Thalassoglobus sp. JC818: one gene and its partner. The protein of the gene in region 1 interacts with the protein of each later gene in a pairwise test. Links are inferred from orthologs where the notes say so. Each region holds a gene or a part of one and is shown in the gene's direction. Other genes may lie near its edges. The genes, in order: AB1L42_RS04810 and gyrA.

Evidence for each region.
Region 2: the proteins of AB1L42_RS04810 (region 1) and gyrA interact in binary tests that used the Escherichia coli proteins (3 or more experiments, as listed by UniProt). The link is inferred for Thalassoglobus sp. JC818 from one-to-one orthologs.

The regions. Positions count from the first base shown.
Region 1 is NZ_JBFEFI010000002.1:68,567-74,914, forward strand. Bases 3,237-6,348 are described here. They hold AB1L42_RS04810 (DNA gyrase subunit B), read left to right. Parts: upstream 3,237-3,560; coding sequence 3,561-6,137; downstream 6,138-6,348. Other genes in these bases: AB1L42_RS04805 (DUF721 domain-containing protein), read left to right, coding at 3,237-3,484; infC (translation initiation factor IF-3), read right to left, coding at 6,251-6,348. In the rest of the region: AB1L42_RS04785 (hypothetical protein), read right to left, coding at 1-62; AB1L42_RS04795 (secondary thiamine-phosphate synthase enzyme YjbQ), read right to left, coding at 882-1,316; dnaN (DNA polymerase III subunit beta), read left to right, coding at 1,944-3,056; more of AB1L42_RS04805, read left to right, coding at 3,137-3,236. UniProt on the Escherichia coli protein: DNA gyrase negatively supercoils closed circular double-stranded DNA in an ATP-dependent manner to maintain chromosomes in an underwound state.
Region 2 is NZ_JBFEFI010000008.1:125,195-131,669, reverse strand. The notes cover bases 2,111-5,349. They hold gyrA (DNA gyrase subunit A), read left to right. Parts: upstream 2,111-2,425; coding sequence 2,426-5,149; downstream 5,150-5,349. Other genes in these bases: AB1L42_RS20020 (hypothetical protein), read left to right, coding at 2,111-2,122. Also shown: more of AB1L42_RS20020, read left to right, coding at 1-2,110; AB1L42_RS20010 (sulfatase-like hydrolase/transferase), read left to right, coding at 5,464-6,475. UniProt on the Escherichia coli protein: A type II topoisomerase that negatively supercoils closed circular double-stranded (ds) DNA in an ATP-dependent manner to maintain chromosomes in an underwound state.

The DNA.
Region 1 (6,348 bases):
AGTGTCGTTGTTGGTTCATCATCAGCGACCCGTAGTTCAAATCGGAAGTCCGTATTCTTCATCGTTGCGTATCTCCCAGAAACACATGACGACTTTGGGATTATTTTGTTCCTCTTTTTGCGTGCTTACTCCCCCATCACCATTACCAAAACACGCTTGGGCCTGCGACCATCGAACTCACCGTAGAAGCCTTGTTCCAAAGGGCCGAAGTTCATCATACCCGCAGAAATTCGAGATGTTTATGCCTAACCACGGTGAAGGATGCATTACTCCAAAGCAGATTGTGGAACTGCTGCGGTCACTCTCTTGGACTTAATAGTCTTACCGTCCGACATCTTCGATTGATTTTCGCGGCTGCTTAGAATCCGTACTGCGTTGATGGCAATGAGTCCCATTGCCGTGTACCGACAAGACGTATCCATTCGGTCTGTAAAGTGACCAGAGTCTCTCTGCGCTGTCTCGTTCAAATCTCCGACAGCTGAGCTGACAACCAAGATCAAAATCAAAACCTGAGAAACCAGTCTTCTCATTCACCGACAACGAAACAATCTTCTGCCCCGACAATCGAGACATAGCTTTCTCGATGCGTCGAGTCGAAGATGATCCGGTCGCAAGAGTCTTGTCGTTCAGCGTCAATTTCCAATAACAACACCAGAGCCACAGCCACCATTACCCGCGCACAGTTACCAATCTGCGAGATGCAAAGTCTCTAACGACCTGAGATTGTGACTCTGTGACGAAAGGCTCTCGAATCTCAAGAGATGGCTTCCCAAAGTTAATGGACAAGTTTGTCTGGCGACCATACTCAATTCCCCAACATGGGTGACCATAAAGAGGACGAAACCACTTCTCGGGGAATTTCTCACTCACGGTTATGATGCCTATTCCCCCATCATCTTGACGAGAATTCGCTTCCGTCTGCGGCCGTCGAATTCGTAGTAGAAGATGTGTTCCCACGGGCCGAGGTGGAGTTTCCCGTCGGTGATGGCGACGACGACTTCACGGCCCATGATTTGACGCTTGTGGTGAGCGTCTGCGTTGTCTTCGCCGGTTCGGTTGTGGAGATAGCCTCCTTGTGAAGGGTCGCTGCCAGCGTTGAAGGGGACCATTTCTTCGAGCCATCGCTCGTAGTCAGCGTGCAAGCCGGACTCGTTGTCGTTGATGAAAACACTCGCGGTGATATGCATCGCGTTGACGAGCACGAGGCCATCCTGGATTCCACTCTCAGCGACGAGTTCCTCAACCTGCTGATGAATGGAGACGATTTGCCGTCGTTTGGGGATGTCCATCCAGAGTTCTTTGGTGAGTGTCTTCATCTCATCTTTCTCGCAGAATTCTCGCCAGATTCATCAACCGCAGACCCGATTTGCCGAGAGTGTATAACACAGGGATTGTTTCGAATAGAACGCTTGGGCAGTCGCGTCCCGTGGGATCTGACAGAAACATCAGCGAAGCTGGCGAAGCGAGTCGAAGTTTTCGGATTGGAAGCGTAAAATCGGACGTGGAACGGTCACGAACCGCACACTCGCTGAGTCTCGCAAAGGAGTGCTGGAGACCGCGAAATCCCGATTCAAATCGGTGTTCCCCGTTCGATCGGAGAGAGTGTGGTGTCGAAAACTTGTCGATCGCCACTGCAAAACTCCGGCAAAACGTGGTGCGTTACTCCGGTCGCGAGGAAGGGTGTTTCTAACCCCCGCACTGATCGTCACTTCGGACACAAAGTACACACGCTTGGCGAACGGGTTTTCGACGCTGCTCAGCTGCTCGAGAATTGCATTAAATCGAGAAATTGCATACACTTGCAAATTCTGAAGCAGCGCCGTGAACACAAAAAGTGGTCCACAGATACTACTGCTGCTTATTTTATTTAAGAGTCTTGAAAGAGACAGGTTTGCTCTTTCTGGCTGTCAATAACAGAACCATCTCCAAACTGAATCAGCACAATGAAGTTGACCTGTTCTCGAAGTCTGTTGGCCTCTGCACTCCAAATCGTGAGTGGAGCTGTTCCGACGCGATCTCCGAAAGAGATCCTCAAGAATATCAAGTTGAGTCTTGGAGATGGAAAAGCGACTCTGCTCGGAACTGACCAGGAGGTCGGGATTCGCTACGAGTTGCTCGAAGTCCAAACAGATTCGGTCGGCGATGTGCTGCTTCCGTATCAGCGAATCACTGCGATCCTGCGAGAAGTTCAAGACGACGAAGTGACCCTTGAAGTCAATGAGGAAGCATTGTGGGTACGGGCAGGCCAAAGTGAGTTCCGGCTAAGCGTCGAAGATCCCGTCGAGTTCCCTGATGTCGCGACCTTCGAAGACGAGAGCTACTTCGTCGTTCCCGGAAGAGCGCTCAAGACCGGGATTCAGCGAACGATCTTCGCGACGGATGTGGAAAGCACACGCTACGCCCTCGGAGGGGTTCTCCTCGAAATCGATGGAGACAAGCTCACACTCGCTGCCACAGACAGTCGACGCCTGGCGGTCTATCAAACCCACTGCTCGACAGAGGGGACTGTCTCCGAGGAAGTCAGCCAACCGGTGGTGCCTGCGAAAGCGATGTCGCTGATTGATAAGTCAATCCACGACGATGAGCAGGAAATCAAAATCGCCATTCACCAGAACGACATTCTCGTTCAAACTGGTTTGTCGACGATTTACGCACGACTCGTCGAAGGCCGATTCCCACGGTATCAGGACGTCATTCCGAACGAGTTCCATCAAAAGATCGAAATGGTGACAAGCCCGTTTCTGTCTGCGGTTCGGCAAGCAATGATCGTGACGAACGACGAGAGTCGAGGCGTCGACTTCAATTTTGAAAGCGGCACGCTGACTCTCACAAGCGTTGGTCAGGATGTTGGCTCATCCAAAATTCAACTGCCCATCAGCTACGAAGGGGATCAGATTGTCATCACCTTCGATCCACGGTTCGTGCAGGAGTTCTTGCGAGTTCTGGACGCTGCCAGCCCGCTGTCGCTGAACCTTGTCGACGGCAACAGTGCTGCGGTCTTCAAGACAGACGAAAGCTACACCTATGTGGTGATGCCACTTTCTCGAGATGACTAGAGTACGCGAACGGCGACGACGTTCATCTGTGCAAACGAGTCGACAGGCAAGAGCCACGTGTTCTCAACCAGGAGCCGGAAATGAGTCGAATTCCGAAGGAGCGGAGCCGACCTTATGATCGGACTGAACCGAAGTCCGTCGGTGATCTCATGAGCGAGTTGATCGCTCTTCGCGGTATTGCCCGAACTCAGTCTCGACGACAGTTTGAGGAAGTCTGGAGAAAGTTGATCGGTGCTGATTTTGCAGAGTTGGCAAAAGCGACTGGTCTAAAAAATGGAGTTTTGCAGGTGGTCGTTTCTAATTCGGCGTTGTTGTCCGAACTCGCTTCGTTCCGCAAGCATGAACTCCTCGAACAATTTCGCACGGAACACGCTGATCTGAAAGTGCGAGACATCAAATTCAAGCTGCGCGGCAAACCGACATTGTAATTCTTCGAGACTGTTTTTCGAACTGGTTCTCCCAGCGACAGTCTCGACACACACTTTGTACCCAAGAAATTGATTCATGAGCGATCAAGCCAAGCCAAATCAGTCAGAAGACTACACTTCAGACACGATTCAGCACCTGGAAGGAATCGAGGGGATTCGCCATCGACCTGCGATGTACATCGGCGGCACGGATTCCGCAGGATTGCATCACCTGGTGTACGAAGTTTCAGACAACGTTCTGGATGAATACTCCAACGGCTTCGCAACAACGGCGAACGTCACGATTCACGGGGATGGTTCCATCACTGTCAGCGATGACGGCCGAGGAATTCCAGTCGACGTGATGAAGGATAAAGGGAAGTCCGCCCTGGAGGTCGTCTTCACCGAGATTCACGCAGGCGGAAAATTCGACCGCAAAGCATACGCAGTCGGAACCGGTGGTCTGCACGGTGTGGGGATCACAGCTGTGAATGCCTGTTCCGAATGGCTGGAAGTCGAAGTCAGTCGCGGGGGATTCAAGTACCGTATGGAGTTCGCACGCGGGCGAATGGTGAAAGATCTGACCAAGGGCGGGCAAACGGATCAAACCGGTACGAAGATTACTTTCAAGCCCGACGGACAGATCTTCCCGAACACAACGTTCAGCTACGACGTCATTCACAAGCGGCTGCAGGATTGTGCTTTCCTCAATGCTGGCGTTCGTATTCTGATCACCGACGAACGTACCGGTCAGTCAGATCAGTTTCACTACGAAGACGGGCTGGCTGAGTTTGTGAAGTGGATCAACCGAACCGAAAACGTCACACATGCTGATGTGATTCGAATCACCGGAACAGTCGAAACGGTCGATGTCGATATCGCTCTGCAGTGGAACGAAGGTTATTCCGAAAGCATTCGATGTTTCGCCAACGGAATTTCGAACTCGGAAGGGGGAACTCATTTCTCCGGGTTTAAGACAGCATTGACGAGAACACTCAACAACTACGGCAAGAAGAACAATCTGTTCAAGGATATGACTCCCAGCGGAGACGATTTCCGCGAAGGACTCGCTGCCGTCATTACCGTTCGAATTCCGAACCCGCAGTTTGAATCGCAGACGAAGATTAAGCTGACGAATCCGGAAGTCGACGGGGCTGTGAACTCTGTCGTTGGAGAAGTCCTCGCGAAGTATCTGGAAGAGAATCCATCGATCGGCAAAGCGATCTGTCAGAAGTCGTTGAGAGCAGCCGAAGCTCGCGAAGCTGCCAAGAAGGCTCGCGACATGGCTCGCAGTCAAACGAAGACCGGCTCAGGCGGGCTGCCTGAGAAGCTGCGGGATTGCCGAAACCATGATCTGGCGGTTTCTGAGCTGTACCTGGTGGAAGGAGACTCAGCCGGTGGTTCCGCTGATACCGGGCGAGATTCCGGCCATCAGGCAATTCTGCCTCTTCGCGGAAAGATCTTGAACGTCGAGAAAGCTCAGCTTCTCAAGGTTCTTGCCAACACCGAAGTGACTGCGATCTTCAAAGCTGTTGGAATCACCCCGATGGCGGAAGAGCAGGACATTGCAAAACGTCGGTATGGCAAAATCATTCTGATGACCGATGCCGATGTCGACGGTTCGCACATTCGAACGTTGCTGCTGACCTTCATCTTCCGTCACATGCGGGAACTTGTGAAACAAGGCTGTGTCTACATCGCGCAACCGCCGCTGTATCGAGTGCTTCAAAAAGGGAAGCGGAATCAGAAGCCTCGCTACGTCCAAACCCATGAAGAGATGATGCGAGAACTTCTGGAGATTGGGCTCCAGGACTCCGAACTCGTTCTGCTTCCTCGTGCCGATTTGATCAATCCGGAAACCGATCAACAGGTCGCGACCGACGTCTCCGGAGAATCACGGACATTGTCCGGTGCTGAGCTGAGTCGACTCGCCGAGACATTGAGCGATCTCATTGAACCGCTCGAAGCACTCGAACGTCGCGGCGTCTCATTGCGTCGACTGGCGGTCGATCACTCGACCGATCAGGGGCTGCTTCCTCGATTCCGAATTACTCAGGCCAACATCGATCACTGGTTTGCATCCAAAGAAGATGTGGAAGAGTTCCTGCAGAAAGAAGAAGAGCAGGGAAGACACCACAAAGTTGCGGATGAAAAACTGAAACCTGCAGATGCTACGAGTGAAGCGAAAGAAGAAACCACCGGCGAACAAGCGGAAGAAGCATCGATTGAAGAGCAAACGACTTTGACTGTTGTTGATCTGTTTGAAGTTCGAACCATCAACAGCGTGCTTAAAGTCCTTCAGGATGAATTCCAACTGACGCTCAATGACTTCTTGACTCCTCCGCCGGTCAACGCGGAGCAGGTCTTTCCGTACCACATTGAGAACTCGGACAACCCGCGAAAGCTGCAGTCGCTAAGAGATCTCGTTCCGACGCTTCGAGAGATGGGTTCCCGAGGTTTGAATTACACCCGCTTCAAAGGGCTGGGTGAAATGAATCCCGACGAACTCTTTGAAACAGCGATGGACCCTGAAACGCGACTCCTAATGCAGGTGACCCTCGAAGATGCAGCTGCGGCCGAAGAAATCTTCCGCGTTCTGATGGGAGATCACGTTGAGCCGCGACGTGAATTCATCGAGAAGCACGCCCTCGACGTCCGTGATTTGGACGTGTAGAGCGCGCGTTTTTCTTCTCTAGAAGAATGTGATCTCCAGACATGAATAAAGGTTTCCCTTCGTAGAGAGGGGAAACCTTTTTGTGCTTTGGAGGTGATTTCAGTCACTTCCGATCAGCTGGAGGTGGCCTGTTTTGCGAGCGGTGACAATGTCGCAGACATCACTTTTCCACTCTCCATGCGTGGGTACTGTTCAACGGTGGCCACGTCGG
Region 2 (6,475 bases), on another replicon or contig:
GATTCACTTCGATGCGGTGCTGCCTGTCTTTCGTGCGACAGAGACAGCTTCCGGTCGCTCTGTATTTGTCACGCGAATGAAAGTTGATCGCGAAGACTTGAAGGAAGTGAAGTCCCGTTTCGAACGTCGATTTGCTGAGTACCGCAAGTTCACTCATCAGAATCCCAGCCTCCCGACGGAATACTTTATCAATGCTGATCGAGGCGAGGTGGATGTCGTTTCGCCTGGGCTTGATGGGCAGCCGATGACGCAATTCTTGATTCGCCGCGGTCGCGTGCCGGAAGATGTAGTGCGGTGTATTGCCGCTCAGGTGGCTCTTCAAATGCGGGCGTTTCCTGAAGGATTTTTTCATGGTGATCTCCGTCTGGCCAACCTTTGGTTGGACCGGAAGGGACGAGTTCATCTCGCGAATCCCGGAGTCTATGCGTGTCTTCATCCGTTCCCGACGATCCATTCACTCGCGCCCAAAGACGCTTACGACACGATGGCACCGGAGCGGATTTCCGAGCGGAGCATTCCCGATCTTCGTTCCGAAGCGTATTCGCTGGGATGCCTTCTCTGGCAGATGCTGACTGGTCGCCCGCCGCATCTCGTCGCGGATCCGCTCGCCAAACTTGCAGAGCATCAACGTTCAGAAATTGTTGACGTTCGAGAGTTCGCTACCGATGTTTCCGAGGATCTGGCTCGACGCATCCGCATGATGACTCGACCGGACCCGGCACTGCGGAAGCTGAAAATTGATGAACTGGTTCTCGTCGCTGAAAGAGGTCGCCAATCGAAGTTGGAACGTCGGCTGAAACGCTTCGTGCAAACATTCGAAACGGCTGCACCTCGCATGTTGGGAGAACGGCAGGCTCCTTCCCGAAAGAAGGCTGTCGTCGCTGCTGTCTTATTGACCGTGATCGCATGTGTCGTCGCGTGGAACCGGCAGCATCTCGGGTTCGGTCAGCTCGAGCAGTTGAAAGCATCGACGATTCCAGCCGAGCTCTCTCCAGGACCATTGGAATTGAATGAACAAATTGCTGCCGAGACCGAGGAACCAGAACTGGACGAACACGATCCAAACGCAGGAACTCCAACGGTTGCTGCAGAAGAATTCCCTGAACACGTCGCTTCAACTGAAGATTCCAATTCCGAGTCGATCCCCGTGCTTCCGACGCCGGACTCCGACGGTCTCGTCCGACTGACGAGCATCGGACCGTATCGGATGTCCGAACTCACCGGCGGGAGTCCGATTCGAATCGTTGGGCTAACGAATGCGCGTTCGCAGATTGTTGTTGATCAGAACTCGGGGCCGATCGTGACACCGCATCTAGTTCTGCAGAACGTTGAATTCATCGTTCGTGATGAGTCATCAAGCAGGAGTCAGTCAGCTGGGATTACAATTCGATCGGATCAGCTGACGTGTTCGAGTTGTCTATTCCGTGACGAATCCGGGGATTCTCGACAGCCATTAATTCGACTGAGTGCTGAGGACCGTTCGAATTTGAATGCTGGGCGACTCCTGCTGACGGACTGCGTCTTTTTGACCACCAAGCCAGCGATTTCGTTTGAGTCTCCACTGACGACCGCCCGTTTCGAGAATGTGTTCGCAAATACTCCTGCATCATTTCTGACGCTGTCCGCCGGTGTCGTTTCTGGGTTTCGGGTTCCGCTGATTGTTGAACAGTCCTCGTTTTCGGGGGGCGGGGCACTCGTTGAGATTCGGGCCGCGGAAGGAATGCCAGCGTACGGTTTGCTATCGATTCAAGGCAACGACAGCGTCATCGATGTGCATCCTGAGCGTGCGATCGTGGAGTTCATCGCTCCGCCGGATTCGCTCGACGCTGAGAAAATTGCGAAACAGGTCGAGTTTTCGGGAACGGGTTTGATCATTCGGGCTGACCGCGACCTCGTTGGGGTGCGAAGTAACGGGACACTTGCTGAGGAAGGCGATTTCGAGTCGAAATTGACCGTCAATGGAGTGCTTAGTGGTGAGTTTCGATTCGAGAAAATCGACGAAGCAGCAGCCTGTTTTCCGGGTGAGGAGCGGGCAGTTTTCGAGACGCTTCCGGTCCGTGATGTGTTGACCGCTCCCGGGTTTGATTCTGCACGCTTTTGCAGTTCGAATTCCGAGTTGTAACTTCTTTTGTCTCAATAGTTTGGGAAGCTCCGGAATGTCGTCTGGGTCCGTTGTTGTTCGGTTCCCATTCAGCTATAATTTGAACGACCCGGAACAGATGTTGCTGATCGCTGAAAACTCTTTTTCAGTAAAGGGTTAGGGAGCTTTTGGGAGTTCCTGAACGGTGAGCAGGCTTCGATCTGCCGCCAACAAGCTGTTGACTGTTGAGAATTGAACTGAACGCAGGAGCGCACTGCTTTGTCGAATGATCTGACCCCTCCTGAAGACCCGAATCAAGATGACTCGAATTCTAATTCCGGTGAGCTGAGCCAAGGCCGCATTGAGGCTCTCGATATTCGAGAAGAAATGCGGCAGAGTTACCTCACTTACGCGATGTCGGTCATTGTCAGTCGTGCACTGCCTGATGTTCGTGATGGCTTGAAGCCCGCCCAGCGACGAATTCTTGTCGCCATGAACGATTTGAATCTCGGGCCGAGTTCCGGACGTGTGAAGTGTGCGAAAATCTCCGGGGATACGTCGGGTAACTATCACCCGCACGGGGAAAGTGTGATTTATCCAACTCTGGTCCGTATGGGGCAGGACTGGGTGATGAGAGAAATTCTCATCGACAAGCAGGGAAACTTCGGTTCCATCGCCGGGCTCGGCCCAGCTGCGATGCGATATACGGAAGCACGATTGTCGTCGGCAGCTGCGGAGATGCTCGACGACCTCGATCACGATACCGTCGATTATGTACCGACTTACGATCAACGCGGTGAAGAGCCAGTTGTTCTGCCGTCTCGATTTCCCGGGCTGCTCGTCAATGGATCGCAGGGAATTGCGGTCGGGATGGCGACGAGTATTCCTCCTCACAATCTGGGTGAGGTCGCTGACGCTGTGCAGTTGTTGATCGATAATCCCGAAGCATCAATCGATGAGATTATCAGCGTTCTGCCCGGTCCTGACTTCCCAACCGGCGGCGTGATCTGCGGACGTTATGGTATTCGCCAGGGATACTTGACCGGTCGATCGACACTCACTCTTCGCGCGAAAGTTGAATTCGACACCGAAAAGAACACGGACGTGATTGTGGTTCGTGAGATTCCTTACCTTGATACGAGGGATCGTCTGAAATCGAAGCTGGAAGCGTTGATCAAAGAAGATCGCGTCAAAGGAATTTCGAGAGTAGTCGACTATACCGACCGCAAGACCCCCAGCTGGCAGGTTCGGCTACACATCTATCTCAAACGTGACGCGGATCGGGAAGTCGTCCTGAACCAGCTTTACAAGTACTCCCCGCTTCAAACGACCGTGTCGGTGATTTTGCTCGCGCTCGTGGGAAGTCGACCGCAAACGCTGAATATTAAAGAGCTTCTTCAAGAGTTCATCCGGCATCGTGTGACGGTGATTCGCCGCCGAACGGAGTTCTTGCTCAATGAAGCGCGACGCAGAAAGCACACCATCGAAGGTTTGTTGATCGCCCAGATTGACATCGACAAAGTCATTCAGACCATTCGGAATTCTCCGAGCCGAGCAGAAGCGAAGATTCGCCTGCGTGAAATCGAAGTCCCGGCGGAGATGGTCGCACGAGCCCTGGGCCAAGACGGTTTCGAAATGCTGGTTCTGGAAATTGGCGAACGCGAAAACTACTCGCTGTCGGCCAACCAGACTGAGGCGATCGTCAGCATGCAGCTTGGTTCGCTGGCTAATCTCGAACGTGAAAACTTGCAGGGAGAACACAAGCAGCTTCTCGAAAACATTGCTGAGTATCTCCGTCTTCTTTCCGACGAGAACAACATCCGTGCTGTCATTCGAGAGGACATGGATACGCTGAAAGGCAAGTTCTCGAATACGCGACGGACCGAGATCAGCGATGAAGAATTGGGCGACGTCGACAAAGACGAGTTGATCACCGAAGAACCGATGGTGGTCACGATTTCGCAGCGAGGGTACGTCAAGCGGACTCCGCTTTCGATCTATAAAGCTCAAAACCGTGGTGGAAAAGGCGTGAAAGGGGCCAAATCGGACGAAGAGGACCCGATCGAACATCTCTTTGTCAGCAGCACTCACAGCTATCTGCTGTTCTTCACCAACTTGGGGAAAGTCTACTGGCAGAAAGTTTACGACCTTCCGCTGCAAGCTCGAACGGCAAAGGGACGCGCCCTCGTGAACCTTTTGCGTCTAGCAGATGGCGAACGTGTACAGGACTGTATTGATGTCCGTGAATTTGACGACGAGCGAAGTCTGTTGATGGCGACACGCAAAGGTTACATCAAAAAGACTCTCCTCTCAGCGTACAGTCGCCCCATGAAGGGCGGAATCATCGCGATTAAACTCGAGGAAGATGACAGCCTGATTGATGTCGTCAAAGTTTCTCCCGGTGAGAATGTTGTTTTGAGCACCTCGACCGGGATGGCGATTCGGTTCTCCGAAGAAGATGCCCGCGCGATGGGGCGAAATTCGCGAGGCGTTAAAGGTGTCTCGCTTTCGACTGGCGATGAAGTCGTTGGAATGGTTGTCGCCAGTTCGGATCTCTCGCTTCTGACTGTCTGCCGGAATGGATATGGAAAGCGTACTCCATTCGGTGCCGGAGCCGTGGAAGCTGAAGAGGATGACGATTCATCACCAAACAGCAACATGCGGTACCGTCTTCAGCGACGAGGTGGAAAAGGTCTTCGCGATATTAAAACGACCAATCGCAATGGTCCGGTCATCGGAACACTGGCTGTTGCGGATGGCGACGATGTGCTGCTGATGTCGATTCAAGGAAAGATTCAGCGAATCCGAGCTGCCGACATTAGCACTATCGGGCGAAATACTCAGGGAGTGACCATCATGAAAATGGATGGAGGAGACACTCTCGCATCAATCGCTCGAATTCCGGAAGAAGTCGTCGAAGTCGAAGAGGAAGCTGTCACGCTTCCGGGTTCCGAAGAAGGGGAAGGTCTCCCCGCAGACGGAGCCGTTCTCGATGGCGACGCGAGTCCTTCAGCGAGTGACGACGAACCGTCAGAGGGTGACTCTTCAGAAGATCCGAAAAGCAACTAGAGCGAGTTGCTATTTCCGGTGCACTCGCTCGCACGTTCTCACTCATTAAAAGCTGAGTTTGCTCGTGTGAATCAGTGTAAGCCAAATCTGAACATGTTCAGGAAACTTGCATTTCAGCGAGTCTCTGTTGCACACTTGCAAGCCCATGATTCCCCACAGAGTTGAGTTCTGGTGAGTGCAAAGTCACGATGTGAATGTTCTCAACCGGTTGAGTTTTCACCAAAACTTTTCCTGAATCGATATGTCGACTGCTGAGCGCTTCGGTCTTCAGTCAATCGGCTGTTTCGGGATCACTTCGAGAAAGCGAGGCGACGATGCAGCGGTGTTCCGTGGGGGCTTCTGAGAGACGAAGTGTTCAAGAGATCAACGTCACTTCGCCAAGTGCGATCTCGATGTTGGTCTGCACGATTGTTTTGGTGTTTCAATTTGGCTTTGCAAGTTGCCTTCCGGCTGAATCGACAGCCACCCCCAATGTCATTCTGATCATGGCAGATGACATGGGGTTTGAGTGTGTCGGAGCCAACGGCGGAGCGAGCTATCAGACGCCGACTCTCGATCAACTCGCTGCCAGCGGAATGCGTTTTGAGAACTGCTTCAGCCAGCCGATTTGTACTCCGTCGCGGGTACAAATTATGTCGGGGATTTATAACAGCCGAAATTATGTAGAGTTCGGATTGCTTGATCCAAGTATTTATACGTTCGGAAACCTTCTTCAGGACAGCGGCTATCGAACTTGTGTCGTTGGGAAGTGGCAGTTGGGAGGAGGATTCGAAGGGCCGAACCACTTTGGTTTCGACGAATACTGTCTCTGGCAAGTCACGCGTCGACCCAACCGCTATCCGAACCCGGGCCTCGAAATCAATCACGAAGAGAAAGACTTCAAAGAAGGGCAGTACGGCCCCGATATCGTCAGTGATTACGCATGTGATTTTATTCGTCGCCAAGTGGCTGAAGATCAGAAGTTCTTCGTTTATTACCCCATGATTCTTCCGCATTGGCCATTCGAGCCAACCCCGGATTCGGAGGAGTGGGATCCGAAGGCTCGCGTTGACGATGTTTCGGAAACCGGAGCTCCGAAGAAGTCTCAGAAGTTCTTCGGAGACATGGTGACCTATGCGGACAAAATGGTCGGCAAGATTGTGGCCACTCTCGACGAACTCGACGTGCGTGATGAAACGCTGATCCTGTTTACCGGAGACAATGGGACATATGAGTCCATCGTCTCTGAACTGCGGGGCAAGGATTGGCGGGGCGGCAAGAGTTACATGACCGATCACGGGACGCACGTTCCGTTGATCGTTAACTGGCCGGGGCGGGTTGAAGCTG